DNA from 2 places in the Sporolactobacillus sp. PKPK-6 genome. Region 2 is predicted to be linked to the other one. Evidence: a T-box and tRNA genes for the amino acid it is inferred to sense, from the RefSeq annotation. Region 2 holds a T-box; the other holds one or more tRNA genes.

Region 1 (15,013 bases), on a different contig from region 2:
ACATCCTTCTTCACGCGGCGAAGCAGGAATGGCCGGATCATTCGTGCAATTTTTTCCTGATCCATCTTTTTAAACTCTGAAAGCTTCGGGAAGAATCCGGGTAGAAGCGTCTGGAAAATCGACCAAAGCTCATCAATCGAATTCTCAATCGGTGTTCCGCTCAATGCGAAGCGGTTCCTTGCCTTAATTTTGCGAACGGCTTGGGCTGTCTTCGTATTGAAATTTTTGATTGTCTGCGCTTCGTCAAGGATCAGCGTACTGAATTTTTCATTCTCATAAGTGTCAATGTCCTGCCGCAGCGTTTGGTATGAAGTGATCCAGATATCAGGTTTCTGCTCTTGCTGAAGCAAGGCCTGCCGTTCCAGCACTGTCCCTGATGCAACGACAGCATTTAGGTCAGGTGCGAATTTTGTCAGTTCATTTTTCCAGTTGTAAATCAATGATGCCGGCGTAACAATCAATACCGGTTGAACATCGGACTTCGTTTCTTTTTCCGATAAAAGAAACGCAACACTTTGTACTGTCTTGCCCAGCCCCATCTCATCGGCCAAAATGCCGCCAAGTCCGTAATTTCCCAGTGTTTTCAACCATTGATAGCCGTAATATTGATAGTCTCTGAGATCGGCATGGAGCGAATCGGGCAAATCAAATTCAATCAGTTCCGGGTTTTTCAGTCGGTTCAAAAAGCGTCGAAATCCCTTGCCAAAGCCAACGGATGCATGCTGGTCACCGAGGATTGAGTCAATTTGCCCGCCGCGATAAATCGGCACGTTCAGTTGATTATCCTGAAGCTCTTTCCTTGATATGTTCAGTTCGTCCAGCATCTGTTTGACGGACGCGAACGTCTCATCCTCTAATGGGACAAAGGTGCCGTTCGGGAGACGATAGTAGCGTTTCTTTTCAACAAGTGATTGAAGGATGTTCTGAATCTCATCTTCTTCAATCCCATCAAGCTGGAAGTGGACATCGAGCCAATTTTCGCTGTCATCCATATCAATTTTCGCAAACGGGGTCTTTTGGTCTGGCATCAAAAGCGTTCTGACTGAACTGGTCAGAAGAATTTCCGCAACATTTTCCAGTTGCGGGAGGTCCTCGTATAGAAAATCGTAGATGGCTTCCTCTCCCTCGGCATACAGCTGATTCCCGCTGATTTTTAGCGAAGAGGAGTCAATAATATCCATAATCACTTGTTCTTTTTCCGCATCGCGAATAAAGATCTGATCATCCGCCCCGGCGCCTTCATCTTGTTCGAAGGGCTTCACGACCGCATGTCCATAATGGTATTCAAGCTGAACAGTCAATTGGTCATCTTCACGATCAACCAGCAGTTTCGCATGCAGCGAATGCCATGCGATGCGCTCTGAAACCGTATCCGCAATCTTCAGTTCGCTGATTTTCTTCAAACCGGGTGCCGCGTGAGAAAGAAACGATTCAATCTGATCTTTTCTAATCGGCAGCGTAGTGATTCCGGAGCGGCTGACAATCGAGAAGAGTTCGCCAACCAACCCTTGTTGATCGGAAGAAAGATGATATAATTCTCCATTTTTTAAAAGATAACCATATTGATCGAGATACTCAGCATCGTCCAGATCGGACAGGTCCACCTCATAATCGCCTTGCGAACGCTCATCCAAACGAAGTTCAAATGGACGTTCATTTTCATGTACAGTGATCTGATTCCCGCCTAACAAGCCATTATCAAAATTAATGGAGCAGGATTGGAGTTTGTCCAGGAGCTTCGGAAACAGCATTGGAGGAATAATGAATTGACGGTCATCGGCACCCGAGTAACTTCCGGTATACGCGTTCTGCATCATCCTGTAATTTCTATAGCTCATCTGCTGACCAAGCATATCAATAACCGCCTGATCTTCAGGCGTGTACCCATGCTCCGAGGGACTATATGAAAACTTTTTCGTAAATGTATACGAATCTTGGTTAAGTACGGCAGTGATAAAGTCCCTGATATTCTTGACAACATACAGTCTTTTGGTGCCGGTCTTCATCTGCAAGGTGATCCATGATGAATGAAGGCCAATCGTCCATTCAGTTTGCATCACCTGTTTCCGATCAGCATGCTGCCGATCATATTCTTTCTGTTGAACGCGCGAAAACGTATCGATTAATTGGCCCGTTAAATCCTTGTTGAGACGAGCGATCATATGATATCCCGATACGCGCATCCCCTCTTCTTGCTCTTCTTTTATTTCCAGAAGAACAGCCGCCACATGCTTACAAGGGGTTGAAAATTGCTCAGCGGCCGGACAGTCGCAGTCATAGATAAGCGATCGCCCTTCAAAGCACACATCGACCACATATTGCTCTGTCCCTTCAATTTCCGCTTCCCAAGAATCGGTGTTCGAGTCATAATAGAGGCTTTCCACACGTCCTTCAAGGTAATAGTTATAGCCGCGTTGATAGATGGTCGGGGAAAAATAGTCTTTAATTATTTTTTCTGTTAGTTGAATCATGATTACACTACACACCTGTTCGCTTCATTTATCGTGCGACGTTTTCGTCATTTCGACTGAATCAAATTAAAAAAAGGACTAATTACCGCAACTATAACACAGATTGAAGGCGCAGCAATAGAAGGACACTTTCTAAAAATATGGCATTTGCTAGGTGTTGATCATACAAAAAAGTCGATACTGAAGAACCCGTAAACTAGAGATACTTCGGAACTCGTTGCAGCAAAAAAGTCAGCGCTTTGACTGATGCAAAGCACTGACTTTTTACAGTAGTTGATATGTTTTCACTCGATCCGGATCAGCTGCTCGCATACTGTCTTGGGCGATGGTGCATCAGAAAGTTCGTAAATTGTTTCCATACCAGCATGACTATAATAGGGATTAATAAGCCCATCAGACATTTTAACAGCCAGTGGTCAGGGAGCCCCATGATTTCCGGCAAGTCAAACAGTGCTCGATGCCAAAACATAATCAGCACCGTATGACGCCCCCAGAGAACAAGCCAATGAAAATATTTAAGTTCACTCAGTATTTGCGAGATGAGTATAATCCCTAAGCATAAAATGAGCGGTGTAATCAACGCCAGCCCCGTATGATTTAGATTATCCGATTTCAGATATAATGTGAAATTGATTTTCTTGGTGAATTGATCGTGAATAAGAAATAAATAAAAGATACCAATGGCCAAAAGGGTTATATATTTATGAGACATAGTCTGAAGCAATTTGAACCCGTAATAGCCGGCCAGCATATATGTGGTGGTAATTAATACGACTTGGACATCCCATGGGAAATAAGGGTGTCCTAGGAACTCTGGTTGCTGATGAACTGTTCCAATGGCAAACAGAGTCAGACTGATGATCCATTGTAAGACCACAGGACGCACCCAAGTGATCAAAACGATAACCACGATCAGTGTGAGAATATAGACATTAATGAACCAAAAAATGCTTAAATAATTATTAAGCGTCCTTCCACCGTAAACCAGGCGGACAAAATAGAAAGCGGTGTACGACCAGTCCTGATTACGGACAAAATGGCTAAGCATAATTAAAATGCTTCCCATTAGGAAGTAGGAAACAACTAATGGTTTGCAGCGACGTGACCAAAAGTGACGAACCGCTTCCCAATTATGAGAAAGCGGTTTTAAAAAGAATCCTCCGATAATAAAAAAGAGCGGCATATGCCACCAATAAATGGCATCATAAACGAGATCAAAAGAACGTATATCGCGCTCAGAATCAATGGCGTGCCCGAATACAACCGCTATGATTCCCAGCGCCTTTGCTATATCTACCCATGTAATCCGCCGCTTAGTAGTTGACACCATATCAACAATCACCTTTCATCCCTTAAGCATTTCTATCTTTACTTGAGATCAACCTAAACTGGAATATTTTCCTTTAAAATGGCCTCACAAATGCTTAGTTTAGCACGATTCATTTATTTTGAAAGGTCTATTCACAAGTTTAATCTAAATGTAAAAATTGAGTTTTCTGCCCCAATATAGCGCATAATTAAACTGAAATTTCGTGAATTTTATGGAGGCTTGAAGTTCGAAAATTAAGGGTCAAGCAGGGGTAAAAGGAATGAGCAGTTGGAAATCTTTTTACAAGAAGTTTAGTTGGTTTCTCAATGAAACAAAAAGGCATCTCAGAAATTTCTGAGATGCCTTTTTCGTCAAAAACACTGATACCGGTGGTCGGGGTCGAACCGACACTCCCGAAGGAACATGATTTTGAGTCATGCGCGTCTGCCAATTCCGCCACACCGGCACAATAAAAAATAATGGCAGTAAAAGTAAGTAAATGGAGGCGACACCCGGAATCGAACCGGGGATAAGGGTTTTGCAGACCCGTGCCTTACCGCTTGGCTATGCCGCCATAATAATGGAGCGGAAGACGGGATTCAAACCCGCGACCCCCACCATGGCAAGGTGATGTTCTATCACTGAACTACTTCCGCATTAAATTGGCCCAGCTGGATTCGAACCAGCGCATCACGGCACCAAAAGCCGTTGCCTTACCGCTTGGCCATGGGCCAAAATTTATGGGGCGATTAGTGGGGATCGAACCCACGCGTGCCGGAACCACAATCCGGTGTGTTAACCACTTCACCATAACCGCCATAATGATTAAAAACAGGGGTAGTAGGAATTGAACCCACACTGGAGGTTTTGGAGACCTCTGTTCTACCTTTAAACTATACCCCTATAATATGTAAATGGAGGGAGAAGGATTCGAACCTTCGAACCCGTAGGGAACGGATTTACAGTCCGTCGCGTTTAGCCTCTTCGCTATCCCTCCACAATAATAAATAAAATATAAGGAATAGATATTGGCATCTATTGTATAAAATATAATGGTGCCGATCAGAGGACTTGAACCCCCAACCTACTGATTACAAGTCAGTTGCTCTACCAATTGAGCTAGATCGGCACGAACAAATGGTGGCTCGAGGCGGAATCGAACCACCGACACGAGGATTTTCAGTCCTCTGCTCTACCGACTGAGCTACCGAGCCATTATGTAAAAAACAAATGCTGACAATATTAAGTGAACAGCCTATGTTGTAAAAAAACAAAATAAAATGGCGGATCCGAGCGGATTTGAACCGCCGATCTCCTGCGTGACAGGCAGGCATGTTAACCCCTACACCACGGATCCACAATTGCGGGGGCAGGATTTGAACCTACGACCTTCGGGTTATGAGCCCGACGAGCTACCAGACTGCTCCACCCCGCGATGATATGGTGGAGGATATAGGGCTCGAACCTATGACCCTCTGCTTGTAAGGCAGACGCTCTCCCAGCTGAGCTAATCCTCCATATAATTTTGAACAAGCCATTAAAAACACCATTACATTCTAATACATGGCTCATAAAAAATCAAGTAAAACAATGACCCGTACGGGATTCGAACCCATGAACCCACCGTGAAAGGGTGGTGTCTTAACCACTTGACGAACGGGCCAGAAAAGCAATTGTCGTAACATCTTGCCGCCGACTTTTAAAATGTTACCATCATTCATACCAAATTGCAAGTGTTTTTATAATTAATTTTTAAAAATCAACTATTCCAGTATAACCGATATATGCCAATTAATACAACAACAAATAGGCAGCACATTTTTATCATGCTGCACTGCTGCCCCTCTCTTGATTATCTCATCATGCTGCTGCATAAAAAGAGCCCACCCACAATGGATGCCCTTCTACGCCCCTCTCAGTACTCTCAAAGCAGTTTGTTGCCTGAATGGGAATCACTGTTCATAACCTTCTCAAGGTCACTGGAAGATAACGGACGATAATAATAATAGCCCTGAACTAAATCGCAGCTCCATGTTCTTAGAAACTCAAGTTGAACTTGGTTTTCAACACCTTCAGCAATCAACTGAAGGTCTAAGTACTTCGCTAAATTGATAATTGCTTTGGTAATGCCGGTTCCCTTGGCACTATAACCAATATCTTGAATAAATTGCATATCCATCTTCAGACGATCAACAGGCAATTTTTTTAAACGTCCTAATGAGGAGTACTTTGTTCCAAAATCGTCAATTGACAGCGACACGCCAAGTGCTTTTAAATCGTTAAGCACACGCACGATGTACTCGAAATCCTTTGTTGTTGCACTTTCAGTTATTTCAAGTTCAAGAAGCTCAGGATCAATGCCTGTCTCATCAAGTACTTTTTTTACCTGGTTGACAAGCAGCGGGTTGCGAAGCTGAACAACTGATAAATTGACAGCGACACGAACAGCGGGTATACCTTTATCAAGCCATTTTTTCAGCTGAGTGCACGCCGATTTTAATACCCACTCGCCTATTGGGTTAATTAAACCGGTCTGTTCCGCCAGCTCGATGAAGACACCAGGCGATATGTTCCCGAGTTCCGTATGTTTCCATCTGAGCAGTGCCTCAACACCAACGACCTGTTCCGTTTTTAGACAAACCTGGGGCTGATAGACAATGCTCAATTCATTTCTTGGGAGTGCATGAAAGAGACTGCTCATTAATCTCAGCCTCATCTGCAGCCTGTCTTTCATCTCTTTGGTACATAGAGCATATTGGTTCTTCCCCTTGCTCTTCGCCTCATACATAGCCGTATCAGCGCTTTTAACCAATGTTTCGGTATCATCTCCATCATCGGGATATAGAGCAACACCTGCACTGGCTGTAACAAATACTTCTTGTTCACGAAGCATGAATGATGTGTGAAACAATTTCATGATTTTATCAATAGTGCGGATTGCCTCTTCAGGTTCTGAAATGTGATTAAGCATGATCAGAAATTCATCACCGCCAAATCGCGAAACGGTATCCGCCGGGCTGATGCAATGCGATAATTGGCCGGTTACCTTCTTAATCAGCAGATCTCCGGCTTCATGTCCTAGTGTGTCATTCACATCTTTAAATGAATCTAGATCTAAGAAAACGATCGCAATCTTGTTGCCCGTTGATTCTGCATGGCTCATTGCTCGTTTTACACGCTCGCCAAATAACAAGCGTTTAGGAAGACCTGTGAGTTCATCAAAATAGGCCATAAAATGAATCCTTTTCTCTGCAGTTACTTTGACCAGCGCATCCGCAAAAATGTTTGCTACAATTTCAAGCAGACTCATCCAGTTAATGTTCCAATCGTTCGCTGTTTTTGTCGATTCCAGCTTTAAATGTCCAATCGCAACGTTATGAACGGTAATGGGAACAGACAGTACGGATTGAATTCCTTTCTTTTCAAGTTCTTGCCGAATAACCTCAGCCTCGCGAGGCAGCTTTTCACGATTCGAAATGTGAATGATGCTGTTTTCTCCAAATTGTTTTACCCATTCTTGTGAATAGGTCGCGAAACCATGAACAATCTGATTTGGATTTTTCTTATTCCAAAAAGAGCTGTTTTCCGGATCCATAAAATTATATTCTGCTACACTTAGGTTGAGCGAGACATGATCAATATCAAAGAATTCTCCGATCGCTTTAAGGATATTATCCATCTTTTCTTCGACATTAAGACGACTTACCGTCACAAAGTTTGCTGAGATCTTTGATGCGAATTTTTGCACACGCATCTGCTCCGAATTCTGCTTCAATCTGAGAATATAAATTCGATTCACATAAAAGGCAAAGATAACGCCCGCGGCTAAGATTGTAAGTCTGCTTATATAGACATCACTTCTCAACGTAAGATGCAAACTTTGGGCTGAAATCCACACATAGATCTGCGTGAGAAAAGAAGATAAGGATATTGCTGTAAGCATCATTCGCTGATTGAACACCAATGAGCCAATAATTGTTACAAATGGGATTGCAAAGATTACAGAACTCGTGTTTCCTGCTAATTTTATGATGAATATGGGTATAATTAAAGAAGCGATAATGGTGTAAATTGCTTCCATATCACTTCGATTCGTATGTCGTCTATTACAAATGAATAGGGAAACACCTAATCCAATAAGTAACAATCCTGTTTCAAAACTCGAGACAAAGCTTTCATTTTTTGAAAGTAAAAATTGACAGACAAAATAGACGATTCCGCACAGTACAAGAACCATCGACGACAGATCATACATTTTTGTGCGATTTTCTTCATTAAGAATCATTTCTGCTTCATCTATGGTTGGATTACTCATCAATCTGTATTTCCTGATACAGTAACAGATGGACGCAATGAAGAGCATGAAGAGGATTGGCGCCATTTGTGGCACAGGCAGAAAGTCAAATGAATTATTGATCAAGTCGGTAAATGTGCCCAATATACTAACGACAACATATCCCCCAAAAATAACCTTTGCCTGATGCTGTTCATCTTTTGTTGTTGCATGTTTTCTCCAGTTCCAAAGCATCAATAGACCCGCTACTAAAAATACCGTGAAATAGCTATAGAAAAAAAAGTCCCAGCCATTGTTTACTGCGAGATTCACCCATAGACCGTCACGCTTAATAAATTGATACTGCGCAGCGGCCATGGGGGCCGAAAGACCAAATACATAAACCGTAAGCGCAGCAGGCAGATAAAGTGCCGGATACATCCACACTTTTTTAAGAATCCGTTGATTTCCTGTCAATATAAAACAAAAGTGCAAAAGCGCTCCGTAAAAAGTGCCCCAGCCAATGGCTGAAAATCTTCTCCAAAACAAACAGATTGTACTGCTCGGTGCAATCACAGAAATTGAAAATCCAAATGACCAGATGCACAAACACATACAAACAGTAAAGAAAATACGATTTAATTGATCCTTCGCATTTTTCAAAATCACATAAGTACCTAATAGCACACTGATTATGCAAACAATCATAAATAAGAGTGAGAAAAAATGCAGATTTGACGTTTCCATTTACTAACCTTCTTTCACAGTCACCAAAACATTACATTCGTATGTATTCAAGTCAACCGGGCGTCATTATTTTAATTATTCATTTCACTAAAAATCACGCGTCAACTATTCTTTTTCGCTCTACCTTAAGTTTATTATGAACTTGGTCTACATAATACTGCATTAAGGACAAATAGTCTATGCCATTAGTATCGGTACAAATAGCCAATTGGTGAACCTATATTCACTAAAAAGCATAAAAACCGTAAAAAAGAAAACCATACACAGATTGAACAGATCTATGTATTGTCAACTACTTTTTCGCATGTTGATTTTTATCGTCATCTATTGTAGCATGGCCGCAAATCGGAACTTCGCTTGTTGGTGTGAAAAAGCGCAAGTGAACATCATAATCATCTGGATCATCAGATGGCATCATAAAAGCTGTCTCAGAATTGTTTAACTCCTTATATAATAAAATTAATATACTAAAACTTGAAACATCAAAAATGGGCTTCACAGCTTATCCTGTAAAGGATTAGCACAAAAATAAAAGCAAGAACACCGATAACTCGGTATAATTGAAGTGTCGAATCCCAATTAACCGAGGAGTGTTCATGCCATGAAAAGTATATCACGAAATGACCATCCATCTCTTGGAATTTCTTCTTCAGTCCAGGAATTTTTTACACGATTTCGTTTGAGTCAACTTGCGAGAGCCTCAAACGCCACAAAGGCAAAGGGGGTCCCCTTCCGGGTACTGTTCTGTTATCTCATTAGCACGGTCTTTTCAAACAAGTCAGCGTATCGCGATTATTTGAAGCATCAAAATCAGCTGAACTTCTCGGATAAGACCTTTCGCAACCTGCTCAACAACGGCAAGATTAACTGGCAAAAGTTTCTGATTCTGCTCTGTTGCCGGATCATTCAGTTCATTAAACCCTTGACGGATTCGGCACGGAAGCCTGTGTTCATTGTGGATGATTCCATGTATGAACGCGCCCATGCGAAACGCGTGGAGCTGGCGGCGTTTCAATTCGACCACGCCAACCATCGGCATGTGCGCGGCTTTCGGTTTCTTCAACTAGGCTGGAGTGACGGCAACACTTTTTTGCCGGTCACCTTTTCCTTGCTTTCGGGTCAGAATCAGGTATGCGGTACAAAAGCTGATGCTCGCACCCATTCTGGAAAGCGGAAGCTTCAGGCCCAGCGTAAAGCGCCTGATGTGGTTCGAGAACTGCTTTCTTCTGCCCTGAGGCATGGCGTCCGAGCATCCTATGTTTTGTTTGATTCTTGGTTCTCTAGTCCTAAAATGTTTCAGCAGCTGCGTCAACTTGGCCTTCATACCGTCGCTATGGTGAAACGGTCGAAAAAGGTTTATTACCGGTTCAATGGTCAAATGATGGACGTGAAAGCGATCTTCAACGCTCAGAAAAAACGTCGTGGACGCTCACGCTACCTACTTTCTACCGTTGTAGAAGCGGTTGTTGAGGGAGAGGTCTTACCCCTGAAACTCGTATACGTCCGCAACCGTCGTAAACGCAAAGAGTATCTGGTCTTAGCGTCAACCGATATCCAACTTTCTGAAGATGAAATCATCCAGCTTTATGGAAAACGCTGGTCCATTGAAGTGTACTTCAAGATGTGCAAGCACTATCTTCGACTCGCTAAATACCAGGGTTTGTCTTATGACGGGATTTTTGCGCACACCGCCCTGGTCGCTATCAGTTATTCCCTTCTTGCGGTTCAGCACCGTGAACAGGTGGACGATCGCACTTTGGGTGAGTTGTTTTATTTGATGGTCGATGAGCTTTCGGATGTGACCTTCGTCGAAACGCTTCAGCAGTTGATCGACTTATTTCAAGAAGTTTTCAAAGACGAGTATGTTCTTTCTGAGCAAGCAGTCCATCACATCATCGAAAATTTTCTAGAGAAGCTACCTACCAGCTACCAGAAACAGCTGACAAAAGCGGCGGCCTGACCTAAATTATTCATAGTAATCATAGAGCAGGCAAGGGATGGGTGCGCTTTTTTAACTTTCAAGTTTTAGTTAATATAAAAAAAACACAAAAGCAGATGTAACCATTTATGCGAGAATTCTTACTAAACACTGATCAAATGGTAAGTTCTATGAACCCATTGATTTTAAATTATCCTTCTTATCATTAAATGTTTATAAAAAACAAAAAACCTCGAAAACGCTTGTTTATCAACGTTTTCGAGGTTTCTATGATGCACTTATGACAGTGCCTTAGCGGAGAGCGAGGGATTCGAACCCTCGAGACGGCTCAATAACCGTCTACACGATTTCCAATCGTGCTCCTTCGGCCACTCGGACAGCTCTCCAAAAAAGGCTTCACAACAACTTATCATTCAGATCATCTAGCTCCACCACGATACAAACACTATGGAGTGATCTACCGACAAATGTCGTGAAGCACAATCAATATTATATATTGCCTGGCAGTGACCTACTCTCACAGGGGGACAGCCCCCAATTACCATCGGCACAGAAGAGCTTAACGACCGTGTTCGGGATGGGAACGGGTGTGACCTCTTCGCTATGACCGCCAGACTTCCGGCTCGCATGAGCCTTCAAAACCGGTAACGAAAGCAATCGAAACAAAACAAGTGAATCCAAGGTATTCTGGGTTAAGCCCTCGACCGATTAGTATCTGTCCGCTGCACACCTCACGGTGCTTCCACTTCAGACCTATCAACCTCATCATCTCTAAGGGGTCTTACTGATTTAAAATCATGGGAAATCTCATCTTGAAGGGGGCTTCATGCTTAGATGCTTTCAGCACTTATCCCGTCCACACATAGCTACCCAGCGTATGCTCCTGGCGGAACAACTGGTACACCAGCGGTGTGTCCATCCCGGTCCTCTCGTACTAAGGACAGCTCTTCTCAAATTTCCTACGCCCGCGACGGATAGGGACCGAACTGTCTCACGACGTTCTGAACCCAGCTCGCGTACCGCTTTAATGGGCGAACAGCCCAACCCTTGGGACCTACTTCAGCCCCAGGATGCGATGAGCCGACATCGAGGTGCCAAACCTCCCCGTCGATGTGAACTCTTGGGGGAGATAAGCCTGTTATCCCCAGGGTAGCTTTTATCCGTTGAGCGATGGCCCTTCCATGCGGTGCCACCGGATCACTAAGCCCGACTTTCGTCCCTGCTCGACTTGTAGGTCTCGCAGTCAAGCTCCCTTGTGCCTTTACACTCTGCGAATGATTTCCAACCATTCTGAGGGAACCTTTGGGCGCCTCCGTTACCTTTTAGGAGGCGACCGCCCCAGTCAAACTGCCCGCCTGACACTGTCTCCGAACCGGATCACGGTTCAGGGTTAGAATGTCGATATCGTCAGGGCAGTATCCCACCGATGCCTCCACCGAACCTAGCGGTCCGGTTTCCAAGGCTCCTGCCTATCCTGTACAAACGATACCCACATCCAATATCAAGCTGCAGTAAAGCTCCATGGGGTCTTTCCGTCCTGTCGCGGGTAACCTGCATCTTCACAGGTACTATAATTTCACCGGGTCTCTCGTTGAGACAGTATCCAAATCGTTACACCTTTCGTGCGGGTCGGAACTTACCCGACAAGGAATTTCGCTACCTTAGGACCGTTATAGTTACGGCCGCCGTTTACTGGGGCTTCAATTCAAAGCTTCTCCCGAAGGATAACCTCTCCTTTTAACCTTCCAGCACCGGGCAGGTGTCAGCCCCTATACATCACCTTACGGTTTAGCAGAAACCTGTGTTTTTGGTAAACAGTCGCTTGGATCTTTTCACTGCGGCTCATCGGACCCGTAGGTCCGACGAGCACCCCTTCTCCCGAAGTTACGGGGTGATTTTGCCGAGTTCCTTAACGAGAGTTCTCCCGAGCGTCTTAGAATTCTCTTCTTGCCCACCTGTGTCGGTTTGGGTACGGGCACCGTTTCACTCGCTAGAGGCTTTTCTTGGCAGTGTAGGATCAGGCGCTTCGGTACTTAAGTTCCCTCCTCATCACCGTTTGGCGGATAGCAGCGGGATTTGCCTCGCTGCCGGCCTCGCGGCTTGAACGCACACTTCCATCCGTGCGCTCGCCTTACCTTCCTGCGTCCCCCCATCACTCAAACGTGAAACGCTGGTACAGGAATATCAACCTGTTGTCCATCGCCTACGCCTTTCGGCCTCGGCTTAGGCCCCGACTAACCCTGAGCGGACGAACCTTCCTCAGGAACCCTTAGGCTTTCGACGGAGAAGATTCTCACTTCTCTTTTCGTTACTCATACCGGCATTCTCACTTCCAAACGCTCCAACATGCCTCACGGCACATCTTCAATGCCCTTGGAACGCTCCCCTACCATGACCTTACGGTCATCCGCGACTTCGGTGCTGTGCTTAGCCCCGTTACATTTTCGGCGCGACGCCACTCGACCAGTGAGCTATTACGCACTCTTTAAATGGTGGCTGCTTCTGAGCCAACATCCTGGTTGTCTGGGCAACGTCACATCCTTTCCCACTTAGCACAAACTTAGGGACCTTAGTCGGCGGTCTGGGCTGTTTCCCTTTCGACGACGGATCTTATCACTCGCCGTCTGACTCCCGGACGTAAGGGCTTGGCATTCGGAGTTTGACTGAACTCGGTAATCCTGTGGGGACCCCTTATTCAATCAGTGCTCTACCTCCAAGTCTCACTCATCCGAGGCTAGCCCTAAAGCTATTTCGGGGAGAACCAGCTATCTCCGTGTTCGATTGGCATTTCACCCCTACCCACACCTCATCCCCGCATTTTTCAACATGCGTGGGTTCGGGCCTCCATTCAGTGTTACCTGAACTTCACCCTGGACATGGGTAGATCACACGGTTTCGGGTCGACAACCCTAAACTAAAACGCCCTATTCAGACTCGCTTTCGCTGCGGCTCCGCCTCTTCAGCTTAACCTTGCTTAGAATCGTCACTCGCCGGTCCATTCTACAAAAGGTACGCTGTCACCCCCCGAAGGGGGCTCCAACTACTTGTAAGCACACGGTTTCAGGATCTCTTTCACTCCCCTTCCGGGGTGCTTTTCACCTTTCCCTCACGGTACTGGTTCACTATCGGTCACTGGGGAGTATTTAGCCTTGGGAGACGGTCCTCCCGGATTCCGACGGGGTTTCTCGTGTCCCGCCGTACTCAGGATCCACTCCGGAGTGCACGTTCCGTCGGCTACAGGGCGTTTGCCTTCTTTGGCCGACCCTTCCAGGTCGTTCGCCTGAAACGTGCATTTCTGACTCCATGTGGAGTGTCCTACAACCCCAAAGAGCAAGCTCTTTGGTTTGGGCTGTTTCCCTTTCGCTCGCCACTACTCAGGAAATCGCATTTGCTTTCTCTTCCTCCGGGTACTGAGATGTTTCAGTTCCCCGGGTCTGCCTTACTCTGCCTATGGATTCAGCAGAGCATCCTATCTGTTCAAGATAGGGGGTTCCCCCATTCGGAAATCTTCGGATCAAAGCTTACTTACAGCTCCCCGAAGCGTATCGGCGTTCGTTCCGTCCTTCATCGGCTCCCAGTGCCAAGGCATCCACCGTGCGCTCTTTAAAACTTAACCACTGACGATGAAAATCTTACTCCTCATTCGTCACACATACGATCAACAGATCACGAATAATCCATCAATCGTCTTGGATGTTTCTTGACTTTCTTTCGTTGCTTTCGTTATCCAGTTTTCAAGGTTCATAATGCCGTAATTGACATAATAATGGTGGAGCCTAGCGGGATCGAACCGCTGACCTCCTGCGTGCAAAGCAGGCGCTCTCCCAGCTGAGCTAAGGCCCCACAATAAATGGTGGGCCTAAGTGGACTCGAACCACCGACCTCACGCTTATCAGGCGTGCGCTCTAACCAGCTGAGCTATAGGCCCCCACCAAAATATGCTGAAGGAATGTATCCCTCAAAATCAAACAAAAGTCCAAGCGCTTCGCTATTGATCGTTTCCTTAGAAAGGAGGTGATCCAGCCGCACCTTCCGATACGGCTACCTTGTTACGACTTCACCCCAATCATTTGTCCCACCTTCGGCGGCTGAGTCCATAAAGGTTCTCGCACCGACTTCGGGTGTTACAAACTCTCGTGGTGTGACGGGCGGTGTGTACAAGGCCCGGGAACGGATTCACCGCGGCATGCTGATCCGCGATTACTAGCAATTCCGGCTTCATGCAGGCGAGTTGCAGCCTGCAATCCGAACTGGGGGTGGCTTTATGGGATTAG
Region 2 (15,013 bases):
CTCAGTTTAACCTCGGTGTCAACGATAAGATGCAGCAATTTCTGCTCTTTCTAAATCCGGTAAGTTCTGCACTTTTATTTTTTGGTATCGCTATTATTTTTAAGGGACGCTTGCAGCAATGGCTGCTAATCATTATTAATTTTGTCCTATCATTCTGGCTGTATGCAAACATTGTTTACTACCGCTTCTTTAGTGATTTCATTACATTCTCTACGATGACTCAATCAACGGGCAATGCCGGTGACTTAGGAGGAAGCATTGCGTCGTTGATGAATGGATACGACGTTTTATTTTTCATCGATACTTTAATTGTTCTTAGTCTCGTTCTCTTTAGAATCGCTCGCCCGTCTGCTGAGCGATGGAACATTCGCGCAATCTTTACTGTCTTTGTTTCCGCAGTCATGGTTTTCATTGTTAACTTAAGCCTTGCGGAAACCGACCGGCCGGAACTGCTTAGCCGAACATTTGATCGGAACTATATTGTAAAATATTTAGGCGCTTATAATTTTGCAATCTATGATACCATTCAGAATGCCCGCTCAAATGCTCAGAGAGCGATGGCAGACAGCAGCGATATTAATGATATTCAAAATTTCACCAAATCAAATTTCGCCGCTCCGAACCCGAACTATTATGCAAAAGCCAAGGGAATGAATGTCATTTATATATCCTTGGAATCTTTGCAGAGCTTTGCCATCAACTACAAAATGCCTAATGGTCAAGAAGTTACGCCTTTTTTAAACAAGCTAACGGCAGGCGCCGATGACACCACCTATTTTAAGAATTTTTATCATCAAACCGGCTCAGGTAAGACATCCGACGCTGAATTCATGATGGAAAATTCGCTCTTTCCTCTCTCGCAGGGACCTGTATTCCAGATGAAAGGACTAAATACGTATCAGGCTGCTCCTGCAATTATGAATCAGCGCGGCTATGAGACTGCGGTATTTCATGGTAATGTCAAGTCATTTTGGAATCGTGATCAAATGTATAAATCACTTGGTTATGAGCGTTTCTTCGATTCTAAGTATTATGATATGAGTGCTGAAAACACAAAGAATTACGGCATGAAGGATAAACCGTTTCTTAAGGAAACAATACCTTATCTTTCGAATCTGAAGCAGCCGTTCTACAGCAAATTAATCCTTCTGTCTAATCACTTCCCGTTCGGCATGGACAAAGAGGACACAACGTTTCAGCCTGGAGACTTTGGTGACAGTGTTGTTAATAATTATTTTCAGTCTGCCAATTACATGGATCAGGCTGTTGAGCAATTTTTCACAGACTTAAAAAAGGCCGGTCTCTTTGATAACACGGTGATTATTATGTATGGTGACCATTATGGTCTCTCAGAAAATCATAACGATGCCATGGCGAAAGTACTAGGCAAAGATGAAATAACTCCTTTCGATAACGCTCAGTTGCAGAAAGTACCACTGTTTATTCATATTCCTAAGGTAGCAGGTGGTACAGTTTCAACCTATGGCGGAGAAGTTGATGTAAGACCGACACTGATGAGTCTGCTCGGTATTAATACCAAAAACTACATTCAGTTTGGAACAGATCTTTTTTCAAAGCAACATCGTCAAATTATTCCTTTCCGCAATGGTGATGTCATTACGAACAAATATTCAATTGTCGGCGGAAATGTCTATGCTAATAACGATGGCAAGAAAGTTGAGGACTCACTTGGAAAGCCATATGAAGATATGGCTAAAAAGATGCTTGACTACTCAGACAAGGTTATTTATGGTGACCTGCTGCGCTTTTATCATCCTAAAGGATTTGTTGCACCTGATGTATCAAAAATCAACTATAATACTGATCAAAAGATTCCACCTGACTCAAACTACGGTGTCTCTTCCACTCAAACGAAAAAATAACGAGCCCTTAACAGGGCTTTTCTTTTTTTTACTTTTTGAAAGGTGAGTACTTGGTAAAATGAAAAGGTATCAATTTTTATTGATGATGAGGTATATTTCTCTTTGGTTCTATCAAAGCTTGCATAATAGATTGTAATTTGTCTATGATAGTTATAGAAAGAGAGGTTATTGGTTTGCAGACAGTCAAACGCTTGCTTGTAATCAGTGATATGCATGGTCAGATCGACGCGTTTAATGCGTTACTCGATAAAGTTAATTATTCACTTGAAGAGGATCTGCTCTTCTTGTTAGGGGATTATGTCGACCGTGGACAGAATCCAAAAGAAGTAATAAAAAAAGCACGCCAACTTGAAAAAGAAGGTGCGATTACTCTAAAGGGCAATCACGAGGATATGATGGAAAAAGCGCTTGTCGGGGAAAGCACTGAAGCTGTTTCTCATTGGGCTGCAAATGGCGGCGCACAAACCTTGTCGAGTTACGGTTTATCCATTGAGAATGTCTATAAGGACGTTCAGAATGGAACGCTTTCGCTACCGGATGAGCTCCAGGACGATTTAGAATGGATTCAGCACTTAAACGTTTATGCTGAAACGGAACATTACTTTTTCGTTCATGCAGGAGTCGATCCTGAAAAAGAGTTAAAGGACACCGATGAGACAACCTTTTTGTGGATTCGCACACCATTCTTTGAGGGCTATCAGGGGGATAAGACTGTTATTTTCGGGCATACGCCAACGTTGAATCTTCACGAAACGAGCGACGTTTTTTTTGGAAAGAATAATATAATCGGCATAGATGGCGGCTGCGTGTTCGGTGGCCAATTAAACTGTTTGGAACTTCCCTCCAAAACGACCTATTGTGTAAAATAGGAAGCAAACAATTGATTTATTTGCTAGTAGAGATTCCTCGGCTAGTTAAAACGGTTTATTAAATTATAATGAGCTAATAAAAGTGATTAAAGGTATGAACCCTAACAGCGGCCATGTTAAAAAGAGCTCTCCAAGTAGATTTGCACTGTCTGCTTGAAGAGCTCTTTTATTATTTGCTTAATGATTCTAACTTAGCTGAACGGCTCGTCATCTTTATGAAGCAGGCTCGTTGTCGCTTGTTTTACTTTGTCAACACCGCTGTCTACGATTTCCCTTACAGAAAGGTCCTTGCGCATCTCAGCTCCTGATTTCGGAGCAAACAGCAAAGCAATAGATGCACCGATCGCGCCGCCAATAATTCCGCCAAGCACCAGCTCCTTAATGCCAGTACCGCTGCATGTACACTTTTCATTTTCTGAAGCCATTATTTAGCCCCTCCTTAACCGCAATCTGAATTGGTAGCTGAATACCCATAGCTCTAAAGCATGTATCAACTACACTTAGTATACCATGTGATACAATCCCGTCCTAAAACTTCAATTTATTTTGCATAACTTAGAAAAAATTAGAATTGTATTAATGTGTATTTTTTCTTGCCACGGCGGACAATAACATATTCATCGTCAATTCGATCATCATTCGTCACCTGTGCATTCAAATCCATGCAACGCACCCCGTTAATATAAATTGCGCCATTAGAAATATCTTCGCGTGCTTGACGTTTGGAAGATACAACACCAGCTTCAACAAGCAAATCAAGCAGCCTGACCGCCTCTTTGGTTGTCGCGTTAAATGTCGGTACATCTTTAAAGCCCTGCTTAATTTCCTCTCCGCTCAGTTGTGCAACATCGCCGCTGAACAGCGCTTTTGAAATGTGTTCTGCCTGCTGCAATGCATGTTCACCATGGACCAGAATGGTCATTTCTTTAGCAAGTGTTTTTTGAGCCTTTCGTTCTTCCGGGTGTTCCTTGACCTCTTTAGCCAATGCTTCAATTTCAGCTTTCGTTAAGAACGTAAAATATTTTAAGAAGTTAACGACATCATCATCTGATGCATTGAACCAAAATTGGTACCATTCATACGGGGTTGTGCGCTCAGGATCCAACCAGATTGCTCCGCCCATTGATTTGCCGAATTTAGTACCGTCGCTCTTTGTGATTAAAGGAAAGGTCATGGCAAATGCTTGTTCTTCATGGCCGCGCTTCCGAATTAATTCCAAACCGGCAGTGATGTTGCCCCATTGATCGCTGCCTCCGACCTGCATTCTGCAATGTTTTTTCTCATAAAGGTTGAGGTAATCAAAAGATTGCAACAGCATATATGAGAATTCAGTAAACGAAATACCTGCTTCCAGCCTTGTCTGCACGGAATCTTTGGACAGCATATAATTCAGTGTGAAATATTTGCCGACATCTCGTAGAAATTCAATTGCGGACAATGAATTAAGCCATTCTGCGTTATTAACAAAGGTCGCATTTCCTTCATCAAAATGTAGAAAACGATTCAATTGACCTTTCAAGCTCTCTGCATAGCTGTCCACTACCTCTTTTGTATTCAGCTGCCTTTCCGTTGAACGACCGCTTGGATCGCCGATCATACCTGTACCGCCACCGACAACAGCAATTGGATGATGCCCTGCTTTCTGCAGACGCATCATGATTACAATGACGAGTAAGTTTCCTGCATGCAGACTGTTTGCAGTTGGGTCAAAACCGCAATAGAAGGTCAGCGGCTTCTTCAATGCCTCACGCAATGCTGTTTCATCCGATACTTGATTAATTAAACCTCGATACTTTAAATCATCAATAATATCCATAATTGGTTCAACCTTTCCTAATTAAATTGAATCTCTTTCATGTTAAAAAAGTTACTGCTAAAAGTTAAAAAAATAAAAAGCGCTCCTTAAAAAGGAGCGCTGATCGCACGGTACCATCCTTGTTAACTGATAAAAAAACAGTCACTTAATTAACTCATAACGGCTGCAACCGTCCTCTGCTACTAATTGAATATATGTTCACAGAAGATACTCGAGGAGGTAATTCGCTGCATCGATTGCTGCAAGGCTCGCACCAAACCGCCTGCTCTCTTAATAGCCGTTTCGACCGCTACTTATTCCTGTCATTGTTTTTCACTATATAATGTATAGTCATTCTGCCACTTTTTTTGATTCCTGTCAAATTTTCAATAACGAACTGATTCGTAAACTTTGACTTATCCTACAATCTTATTCATGCGTTCTTATCATTGAAACTATTTGCTTCAGTAAAAGAAAAAAGCACTGCTTTGCAAGTGCTTTTTTCGAATTGATTTATTCAACAGTTACTTTGATGTCTCCATCACTCTCATCAACGTTCATTTTCTTCGCATTACCATGGTCAATAAGCAAGTCGGAAATTTGATCCTCAACCTTCTCTTCAAGAACCCGACGCAATGGTCGTGCGCCAAATTCGGGATTGTAACCGAGCTCTGCCAATTTCTTTTTCGCTGCATCCGTGACACTCAACTCGATGCCCTGTTCAGAAGCTGCCACGCGGATATCACCTAACATTAGATCGACAATGGAAAGCAAATCTTCTTTTTTCAATGCATTGAATTTGATAATTCCATCCAAACGGTTCAAAAATTCAGGCTGGAAATAATCTTCAAGCTGTTTAATCATATCTTCACGACTGCTTGTTGTTCCAAAACCGACCGAAGCAGATTTATTCTTTATCCCGGCGTTGCTTGTCATGATAATAACCGTATCTTTGAAGCTTACCGTTCTTCCCTGGCTGTCTGTCAAGCGACCATCATCCAAGATTTGCAGAAAGATGTGCATTACGTCCGGATGTGCTTTCTCAATCTCATCAAGCAAAATAATGCTGTATGGTTTGCGACGAACTTTCTCAGTAAGCTGTCCGGCTTCGTCATGGCCTACATAACCCGGAGGTGCTCCGATTAAACGAGACACTGAGTGCTTTTCCATGTATTCACTCATATCAAGACGGATCATTGAATCGCGTTCACCAAACATTTCTTCAGCAAGCGTTTTTGCAAGCTCGGTCTTTCCGACACCGGTTGGTCCTACAAACAAGAACGAACCAATTGGACGTGTTGTTTTGCGAAAGCCTGTGCGATTGCGGCGAATGGCACGTGATACTTTTTGGACGGCTTCGCTTTGACCGATTACTTTTGCATTGAGGCGGTCAGCCAAATTACGCATTTTGTTTTGTTCATCAGCCTGCAATTTGCGAACCGGAATCCCTGTACGTGTCTCAACAATTTGCTGAATCAGTACATCATCAACAACCGCATCTTTGCCGGTAACGGGCAATTCAGAACCATTGGCTTTGATTTTCTCCAACTGTTCCAACTGCTTCTGATACGCATGTTCTTGATCACGAAGACGTGCAGCAGTTTCAAATTGCTCATTTTTTGTCGCTTCTGCCTTAGCCGCAGAGATCTCTTCAATTTTCTTCTTAACACTCTCTGTATCAACAGGAGTAAGATTCAAATTAACCTTAGACCCCGACTCATCCATTAGGTCAATTGCTTTATCCGGAAGAAAACGATCCTGAATGTATCGCGCCGACAGCGCCACGCATGCCTTGATTGCTTCATCCGTATACCGAACATGATGGTACTTTTCATACTTCGATTGAATGCCTTTTAAGATCTGAATGGTCTGTTCCTGAGTCGGCTCATTGACAATGACCGGCTGGAAACGCCGCTCCAAAGCTGCATCTTTTTCAATTTTGCGGTATTCATTCAAGGTCGTCGCGCCGATAATTTGCAATTCGCCACGAGCAAGTGCCGGCTTCAAAATATTTCCTGCATCCATAGATCCGCCTTCTGCAGACCCGGCTCCGACGAGCAAGTGTACTTCATCGATAAAGACAATGCAGTTCTTCCGCTTTTCAATCTCAGCCATCAACTGTTTCATTCGCTGCTCAAATTGACCTCTGATTCCTGTACCCGCAACTAAGGAAGCAACATCAATCAGATAAATTTCTTTATTTGCCAGCTTTGCAGGTACCTTTCCTTCGGTAATCTTTAAAGCGAGTCCTTCAGCAATCGCTGTCTTACCAACACCTGGCTCTCCGATAAGGACCGGATTATTTTTATTTCTTCTATTTAGCGTTTCAATAACTAATTGAACTTCGCGCTCACGACCAATGACCGGATCAATTTTTCCCTGTCGTGCAGCTTCGGTCAGATTTCTTCCGACTTGATCCAGAAATCCGCCACGACGGTGACCACCGCCGCCACCTCCCGCTGACTTTCCGTTCATCCCGTCAAAATTCAAACCGTTTTCCTGAGCTCTATTTTCACCGGAGGCCATTGACGGTTGAATAAAGCTGCGGAATAAATCATCAAATGGCGACCCGCCGCCCTGAAAAAATGAAGGCATATTAAAATTATTTTTCATTTTTGCGTAGCACTCCTCACAAAGATGAAGATGTTTTTGCTGTCCATTAATCATTACATTCATTTCAACAACTGCTTGATTTAATTTACACTCATCACAAAGCATAAGATCAAACCTCCTTCAGTTTGATTTAATGTCAATTAGGATTTGGATTCTTTTGACCTTATTTGACCTTATGACTATATTATAATCTGACCTTCTTTGACTTTCAAGTATAAAGGATAAAAAAATAAAAAACCTCTGCAATGACGATATTTGCAAAGGTTGTTAACCATATCAGTAAAAATTAATTATTTGACGATCATAACCGGGCATTGCGCGAGTTGAAGCACTTTATTGCTGACACTCCCTAGGATCATCTGTCCAAATGCACCCATTCCTCGGTTGCCCATAATAATTAAATCTTTCTTCGTATCATTTGCATAATCACAAATTTCTTGTGCCGCAATACCGTAAAGATGTTTTTTGCGGAACGTCACAGATGTATCTTTAGATGCTTTTTCGATAGTGTCGTCGAGCATCTGATTTCCTTCTCTTTCTTCAACCTCTTTGACATCCGCATCCAGTGATGGACCGACCATAGAATAGAAAGGAAAATAGACTGGAGATGGGCTCACATAAAGTAATGTAATTTCGGCATTCTTCTTTCCTGAAGCGATCGAAACTGCTTCATGAACAGCGCGGTTTGCCGGCTCAGAACCATCAACAGGAACGAGAATCTTATACATAATCATCACCAACCTTCCAAAACTCTTTAACTTACTACACCTATACTATACCACCTTTCAAAATTTGTAAGCGTATTTTAAGACAATAATTCCCTAATTTTATGACATTTTTTCTACACTTATAACAATGATTAAAATTTCCGATTTTCGAAAAAAAAGCTGTTTCAAAGCCAAATATTCGACTTAGGAACAACTTCTTTAACATTGCTTGATTCCATTTGAACTAATCAATTTTATTTAAATACAGTTTTCACTACCTTTTCCGAAGAATGCCCGTTTTCAAGCGAGCAGAACTTATCAAAAAATGCATCAAAACGATCAGATACGGCAAATCCGGATGCTGCAATGTTCTGCACAGCCTGAATTACTTCCTCTGTTGTCAAAACAAGCGGTCCTGGTGCTTTCTGTTCAAATTCAAAATAAAAGCCGCGCAGGTGATCACGATAGTCATCAATATCATACGTAAAGAAAATCATTGGCCGTCTTAAATTCGCAAAATCAAAGAAAACGGATGAATAGTCCGTAATCAAGAGATCAGAGATCATGTAAAGTTCACTAATGTCCTCATGATGTGAATAATCATAAGCAAATCCTTCATATTCAGTTAAATCAAGGTTATCAGCAATCAAGTAGTGCATGCGCATGATGATTATGAAATCTTCTCCAAGTTCCTTTTGCATGCGTCGCAGATCCAGATCCAATTCAAAACGATAACGACCTTTACCATAGAATTGATTATCACGCCATGTCGGTGCGTATAAAATAACTTTCTTATCTTTTGGCAAGCCAATTCGATCCTTAATTGCATCGATCGTTTCTTGATTATTCTTCTGATATAGAAAATCGTTGCGTGGATAGCCGGACTCGATCATTGTATTCTCAAAGCCGAACGCACGAGCAAAAATTTCCGATGAATACCGGTTTGGTGATATTAAATAATCCCACCGAGCAGACTCTGCCAGAAAATTCCGTTTGTACTTCTCAGTATTTGTTCCTGGCATGTGTACTTCTTCCATATCCAAAGCTAGTCGTTTTAATGGTGTTCCATGCCATGTTTGAAGATAAATCGTGTGTTTCGGTTTTGACATCCAAAGCGGTAAGCGCACATTCGTCACCCAATAATTAGCACGGGTCATGAGCATCAGCCATTTCCATGAAAAACGCTTGACGTACGGCAATTGATGCTGTTCAAACAATTCTGTATACTTGGCGTTAGCGCTCCAGATCAATTGATATTCAGGGCAATGCTCACGCATATACTCATAGATCGCACGCGGATTGCAACTGTATTGGCGACCGAAAAAGCTCTCAAACATCACTAAATTCTTTTTCATCGGCAGATGAGAAAGGGCTTGAAATGTTCGGTGATAAAGAGATGTAAATACTCTGCTCTTCTTTACACGATTCAAGCCGCGTCTTGCTTTCCCTTTAAGTGCATCAGCCACGGTATACGGCGCGATGCGGAAAGCAAGGCTGTGATTGCGATTTCGCTTCACAATCAGGCTCTTCTTCAATCCATTCAGTTTAATGATGTGGCGGCCAGTGATCACCTTATGTCTGGCAAGAATACGCACTGGACGTTCAGAATACAGCATCCCGTTCTTTTTGTGAGTCAGTTCCAGCCTGAAATACAGATAAACGGGCTCTTCGATATCAGCAAACTGCGATGCAATGGGCTTGAGATCAATGGCAAGAGAAAAACCTGCCCAATCATAATTACGATTTAAAGATGCGGCAGCCTCTGTTAAATCCGGACGTTCTACATTCTCAGTCCGCCATTCCGCAATGACCTCTTCTTCGCTGTTTAAAAGCATGATTTTCTTTTGGATATCAGGCTGCGAAAGCACATCAGAAAACGGGAAAACAACATGTCCTTCGAGAGTAAGCATAAAAGTTCTGCTGATCTCCGCACGATCAATTCGAGCCATTACGTGAACTTCCTCAACACGCAGTGAAAGGCCATTCTTTTTTGTATAAAAAGGAATGAGCATTTTGTCTTGCTCTTCATTATAGAGGCTAAACAAATCGAGCGGTTGCAGCGGTCGCAGTGCATGCAAGCGAATAGTCAAGCGAAAACCCTCTTCGAGCTCACTTCGATCAACAATCTCCATCTCTTCAGTCTGAGCTTCGTCCAAATTTGAATAGACCTGATCTAATAACGACTGGTCTACAGGTACAGATATGAAAAAGTCCCAATAGTCGCGTTCAAACAAGCGATTCTGAATTGCCGGCAACATAATTTTGATCTTTGCATCCCAATAGTCATTTTCGTCTTTGCTCACAGACTCAATAGGAAATACAAACGCAGCATCGCCAAAACGATCGCACACGTGTATTTCCATGCGTTTTATGTAACTTTCATCTGCCATTGGATTGAAACGAATGGTGACGTTCCATTCTCCCGGACTCGCCTCAAAACTTAAAATCCGTGGTTTTATTAATTTTTTTATCTGTTTTTCGGCTTGCTCACTGATCATTTCCCCTGCTCCTCCTAGATGTAGTAGGATCTATCCATTCATTTTTACTCTTCTTGTTTTTTTTATTGGTTGTAACCACTATGACCATTACTCCATTCATTTGTTCATACAGGCAGTCAAATAATCCACAATCTTACTGCTCGACTGACCCGTTGAATAGCGATTCCATTTCTCCGAAAAAGCCGCAATTTGCCGCAAGTCAAAGGTGTCACGCTTAATCAGCCGAATGACTTCATCAGTGGAGTTCGCAACTGGCCCTGGAACCATTTGCTCATAATTTTCCCATAATCCCCTGTTTTTTTCATAAGAATTCAAATCATATGGGAAAAAGATCATCGGACGATTCAGCAATGCAAATTCAAAGGGAATGGATGAATAATCAGTCACTAAAAGATCCGTACCGAGCAGTAACTCGTTTACGCTGTTCCATTTGGAACCATCAATTAAAAACTTATGATCCCAGCTGAGATTAATCATTTTTCCTCTGTCAGAAGGGTGCAGACGAAGAATCAGCACGTAATCTTTGCTGAGTTCTTCCTCCATCCTATTTAAATCGAGTCCAAGCTCCTCCAGAGGCTGATCTCTGAAAGTTGGTGCATATAAGATGATTTTCTTGCCCGAACTCATTTTGTTTAACGAATCTTTTATCTCTGCCTGCTTCTTTAAATCAAAAAAAAGATCGGTTCGCGGTATCCCCAAATGAATGAAATGGGCATCACCTAAACCGAAGGACTGCCTAAAAATCGCCTCCATGGCATCGGAACCGACAACAATCTTATCAAAGTGCCGATATACGGTTGAAAACCGCGCACGCGCACGCGCAGACCTAAAGGTAACTGAATGATCTTTTAAACCAAACGTCTTAAAAGCTCCGCATGCATGCCAAAGCTGGATGCATAATACATCTTTTTTAAAATTGACCACCGAAAGAAAACCGAAATAATTATCAACCACAACCAGTTTCGCTGTCGCCAAATGATAAGCTGAGCGAACAAACTGCCATATATTCATGGTTTCAAACGGAATCACCATTTCACCTGTGCTGCCGAAATGAGTGAAAACAGCTTTTCCTCGGCACAGAAAAACAACTTCTGTTTCAGATCCTCTGTGCTTCATTTCATCATAGACAAATTGATTATTGTCTGTATAAGAACAGACAAAAACGATCTTCCTGTGAAGCCTAAAAATTTTGCAGAGCGTAAAAATGACTTTAAAAAAAACAAGATAACAGTTAATCAGAAATTCCTTAGCCATTTTTCACAGTAAACAAATCATGTTTGATCTTTGTGGTTGAAATACCAACTGTACGCGGCAGATAAACAACTTCACAATAATCTTTCAGAAAATCAAATTTTCCCTTCCAGTCATCACCCATGACAAAGATATCCACATCATTATCTTTAACATCGGCGATCTTCTGGTCCCAATCCTTTTCAGGGATTACCTTATCGACATAGCGAATCGCTTCGAGAATCAACTTGCGGTTCTCATAGCTGTGGTAGGCCTCTTTATGTTTCACGGCATTAAACTCATCCGTCGAGAGCCCGACAATTAGATAATCGCCAAGTTCCTTCGCGCGTCTCAATAAATTGATATGTCCATAGTGCAATAAGTCAAAGGTGCCGTAGGTTAAAATTCTTTTCAATTTAATTCGCTCTCCTTAAAAATCACAATGTGCGCAAGCCCATCAATCCATAACAGTAACTAAAGTGTCTACACAACATTTATTCTGCCCAAACGCAGTTTATCAAATCAAAAATACAGGCTTATATGACCTGTCAAACACTCACCTTTAATGGTTCGACATAAGCTCTAATTCAATGGCACGTATGAATACAAGCATTCTACATTTTGCGTCCCTAAATGTCAATCGGTGCGCCGCATTTAGGCTCTAAACACCCATAATTTACTTAACAAAAAGTTAACACTTAAACCAATGAGTGTACTGATTAATTTATTTATGTACAGAGGCAGAAACAACATGCTGTGCATAGCCAGCAAAGTGATGCCCAGTACAGCGAGATTCAGAACAATAAATCGAATCAATCGTGAAAGCGACCGTTTGGATTCTGAGAACGTAATTTTGGAATTCCAAATATAACTATTCAGCATACCGGCGCCATACGACAGAACCTGTGCAGCTGCATAAAAAATGGAGAAAAAATGTGCCAGTACAAAAAATACAATAAAATCAACTGCCGTGTTACTCACGCCAACGGAGCCAAAAATAAATGCTTGTTTGATCCATCGCCATTTTAAATTATCTTTTTTTATTTTTTGATCAATGTACTGCCCTCTACTTCGGCTACTCATGGAACTTATCCTTTTCACTTAATTTTTTATTGTGCAGTGTATTGATTTCTATAGTATACCGTGGTCTCTTTTTTGTTTCCGTGAAGATCTTGCCAATGTATTCGCCAATCACGCCGATTGCCATGAGCTGCATACCGCCAATCATCCAGATCGACAAAATCAGTGAAGTCCAGCCGCTAATTGTATGATCTAGAAACCAATTGATCAACGCATAAGCAGCAATTGCGCCTCCAATCAATACAAAAAGAAAGCCGATACTCATCACCAATTTAATTGGCACAATGCTGAATGAAGTAATGCCGTCGACTGCGAATGCAAGCATTTTCTTCAACGGATACTTTGATTCACCTGCATACCGTTTTTGGCGGTCATAATACACTTTAGACGATTTGAAGCCGAGCAACGGGATAATGCCTCGAATAAAGAGGTTCTCTTCTTGATAGCGCATGAATTCCTGTACCGCTCTTCGGCTGAGCAAACGAAAATCCGCATGGTTCGGTACCAGGTTAACTCCCATTTTAGCCATGAGTTTATAAAAAACACGTGCAGTATTTTTTTTAAAGAATGTATCTTGATCACGCCGTTTCCGTACTCCGTAGACGACATCAGATCCCTCCAGATACTTGTAAACAAACGCAGGAATCATTCGGGCATCATCTTGCAAATCAGCATCAATAGTGATGACACAATCCGCTTCTTTATTCACCGTTTCAATACCTGCAATAAGCGCATTCTGATGCCCAAAATTTCTGCTCAGCCTTAATCCTTGTATTGACGGAACAGTTTCAGCGCGTGCACTTACAAGCTGCCACGTTTTGTCCGAGCTTCCGTCATCGACAAAGAGGATAAAACTCTTCCGGCTGATCGTGCCCGTCTCTGACAAAGAATTAAGGATCCCGGTCAATACCTTTATTGTTTCTGGCAGTACAGCTTCTTCATTGAAACAAGGAACAATAATGCAGAGTAGTAGTTCTTCGTTCATAAATATCCGCCTGTCTTTTTGGCACCCCTGCCATTTTGCATGTTCATTCATACAAATCTGCAGGCCATTATTTGTCAGCCATTTTAGTATAGCGCTGCACTCGATTGCTAAAAGCAAAATGAAATTCTTTTCACAAAATTAGGTTTGTTTGACGCTCACACATGAGACAGTGCATCGATTGCAAAGCCGGACCAGCTCTCCATTCGATCATAAACATCAGGGTTTCTTAATTCATCAAGTGTATTCCAGCTTCCTTCCAATTTGTCCTTTTCACGAACATCGACTTGAGCATCATTCGGCAAGACGATGACGACAAGAACTCCGATGTGAACTTTGCCGACTTCAGATTTATCATCATTAATTAAACCAATGGTTTTCATGTCTGCGGTTTCGGCATTCTGTACAATTAATTCCTCATTGATTTCTCGATCCAAATTCTGAGCAAGGACTTGCTGAAAATCATCTGCGCCCTTAACTTCATTCATATGTCCTCCGACCCCGATCGATAATTTTCCATAAAGGCGTTCTTCGCCGCCTTCGCCTAACCGCTTATATGTAAAATAGCGCTCACCTTTCTTCAACACTGCATATGGAATAGGCTGCTTGTATAACGGATTCTCTTCCGCATCGCCCCGTCGCATAACCAAAAAGTGGTCAGACATTCTTTTCTTTAACGTGGCAACCGATTGTTCGTATCGCTCTGTTCCTTGAAAAACAAGGCTGCTGTCTCCAGCTCCGAATAAATCAGATCTGCCTACAACAATTATTTGTTCATCCATTTTTCCCATCTATTATTCCTCCAAATCACAACATACTCAATCACAAGGTTGGGGTAATCATACGCTCTTGTCAAGCAACTGGCGATGAAATCTTACGAAACAACGCGCCTTTGCGTGCTGCTTGAAACTCGGATTTTCCCTTTTCTAAAATAAAAAAGGGAACATAAATGTTCAACCAACAAATAGGCATTCGCATAGATTCAAGGATTGGGCGTTTATTTCATCGCCAAATACCCCTGGTTAACATAGAATATCATATCTCGTGATAAAGGAGTGACTTGAATGGGCAACTTTGGTTTCGGCGGATATCCGTCAAATGCTCCATATGGTGGTGCAAGTGAAGGCTGCGGCTGCGGTGGCGGCTACCCTTCTTATCCTGTAGGTGGCACATCCTGCGGTAGTGGGTTTGCGCTCATCGTTGTATTGTTCATCCTGTTAATTATTGTTGGCGCTGCATTTGTTTGCTGATTAACAGATTATGAAAATGCCCGACGGTATCCAACCGTCGGGCATTTTTCTATAAAATGAGTAACCACTTGCAAAGATTGTGTTTCTTCTTTCAAAGCATTCCATT

What was found. A T-box is a leader RNA that pairs with one kind of tRNA and senses whether it is charged. The one in region 2 lies ahead of tyrS (tyrosine--tRNA ligase), so its partner is inferred to be a tRNA-Tyr.
Region 1: it encodes a tRNA-Tyr, which carries the amino acid that the T-box ahead of tyrS (tyrosine--tRNA ligase) is inferred to sense. The anticodon was not compared.

Annotation. Positions count from the first base shown of each region.
Region 1 is NZ_JBWXPA010000002.1:674,126-689,138, forward strand. Features, by position in the region: gene AC1MBV_RS14040 (DEAD/DEAH box helicase) at 1-2,471, opposite strand, end outside; gene AC1MBV_RS14045 (acyltransferase family protein) at 2,770-3,801, opposite strand; tRNA gene AC1MBV_RS14050 (tRNA-Leu) at 4,165-4,246, opposite strand; tRNA gene AC1MBV_RS14055 (tRNA-Cys) at 4,281-4,354, opposite strand; tRNA gene AC1MBV_RS14060 (tRNA-Gly) at 4,362-4,436, opposite strand; tRNA gene AC1MBV_RS14065 (tRNA-Gln) at 4,443-4,514, opposite strand; tRNA gene AC1MBV_RS14070 (tRNA-His) at 4,522-4,597, opposite strand; tRNA gene AC1MBV_RS14075 (tRNA-Trp) at 4,613-4,683, opposite strand; tRNA gene AC1MBV_RS14080 (tRNA-Tyr) at 4,696-4,777, opposite strand; tRNA gene AC1MBV_RS14085 (tRNA-Thr) at 4,834-4,909, opposite strand; tRNA gene AC1MBV_RS14090 (tRNA-Phe) at 4,919-4,994, opposite strand; tRNA gene AC1MBV_RS14095 (tRNA-Asp) at 5,062-5,137, opposite strand; tRNA gene AC1MBV_RS14100 (tRNA-Met) at 5,142-5,215, opposite strand; tRNA gene AC1MBV_RS14105 (tRNA-Val) at 5,222-5,297, opposite strand; tRNA gene AC1MBV_RS14110 (tRNA-Glu) at 5,372-5,443, opposite strand; gene AC1MBV_RS14115 (EAL domain-containing protein) at 5,705-8,800, opposite strand; partial or broken gene AC1MBV_RS14120 (PhzF family phenazine biosynthesis protein) at 9,126-9,248, opposite strand; gene AC1MBV_RS14125 (IS4 family transposase) at 9,402-10,760, shown strand; tRNA gene AC1MBV_RS14130 (tRNA-Ser) at 11,035-11,125, opposite strand; rRNA gene rrf (5S ribosomal RNA) at 11,238-11,354, opposite strand; rRNA gene AC1MBV_RS14140 (23S ribosomal RNA) at 11,428-14,355, opposite strand; tRNA gene AC1MBV_RS14145 (tRNA-Ala) at 14,507-14,582, opposite strand; tRNA gene AC1MBV_RS14150 (tRNA-Ile) at 14,591-14,667, opposite strand; rRNA gene AC1MBV_RS14155 (16S ribosomal RNA) at 14,747-15,013, opposite strand, start outside.
Region 2 is NZ_JBWXPA010000001.1:589,596-604,608, forward strand. Features, by position in the region: gene ltaS (lipoteichoic acid synthase) at 1-1,883, shown strand, start outside; gene AC1MBV_RS02885 (metallophosphoesterase family protein) at 2,057-2,752, shown strand; gene AC1MBV_RS02890 (YtxH domain-containing protein) at 2,944-3,177, opposite strand; gene tyrS (tyrosine--tRNA ligase) at 3,318-4,568, opposite strand; T-box leader at 4,658-4,883, opposite strand; gene AC1MBV_RS02900 (ATP-dependent Clp protease ATP-binding subunit) at 5,061-7,265, opposite strand; gene AC1MBV_RS02905 (universal stress protein) at 7,451-7,894, opposite strand; gene AC1MBV_RS02910 (CDP-glycerol glycerophosphotransferase family protein) at 8,122-10,365, opposite strand; gene AC1MBV_RS02915 (CDP-glycerol glycerophosphotransferase family protein) at 10,462-11,619, opposite strand; gene tagD (glycerol-3-phosphate cytidylyltransferase) at 11,612-12,010, opposite strand; gene AC1MBV_RS02925 (GtrA family protein) at 12,250-12,678, opposite strand; gene AC1MBV_RS02930 (glycosyltransferase family 2 protein) at 12,671-13,660, opposite strand; gene AC1MBV_RS02935 (hypothetical protein) at 13,816-14,448, opposite strand; gene AC1MBV_RS02940 (YjcZ family sporulation protein) at 14,722-14,907, shown strand.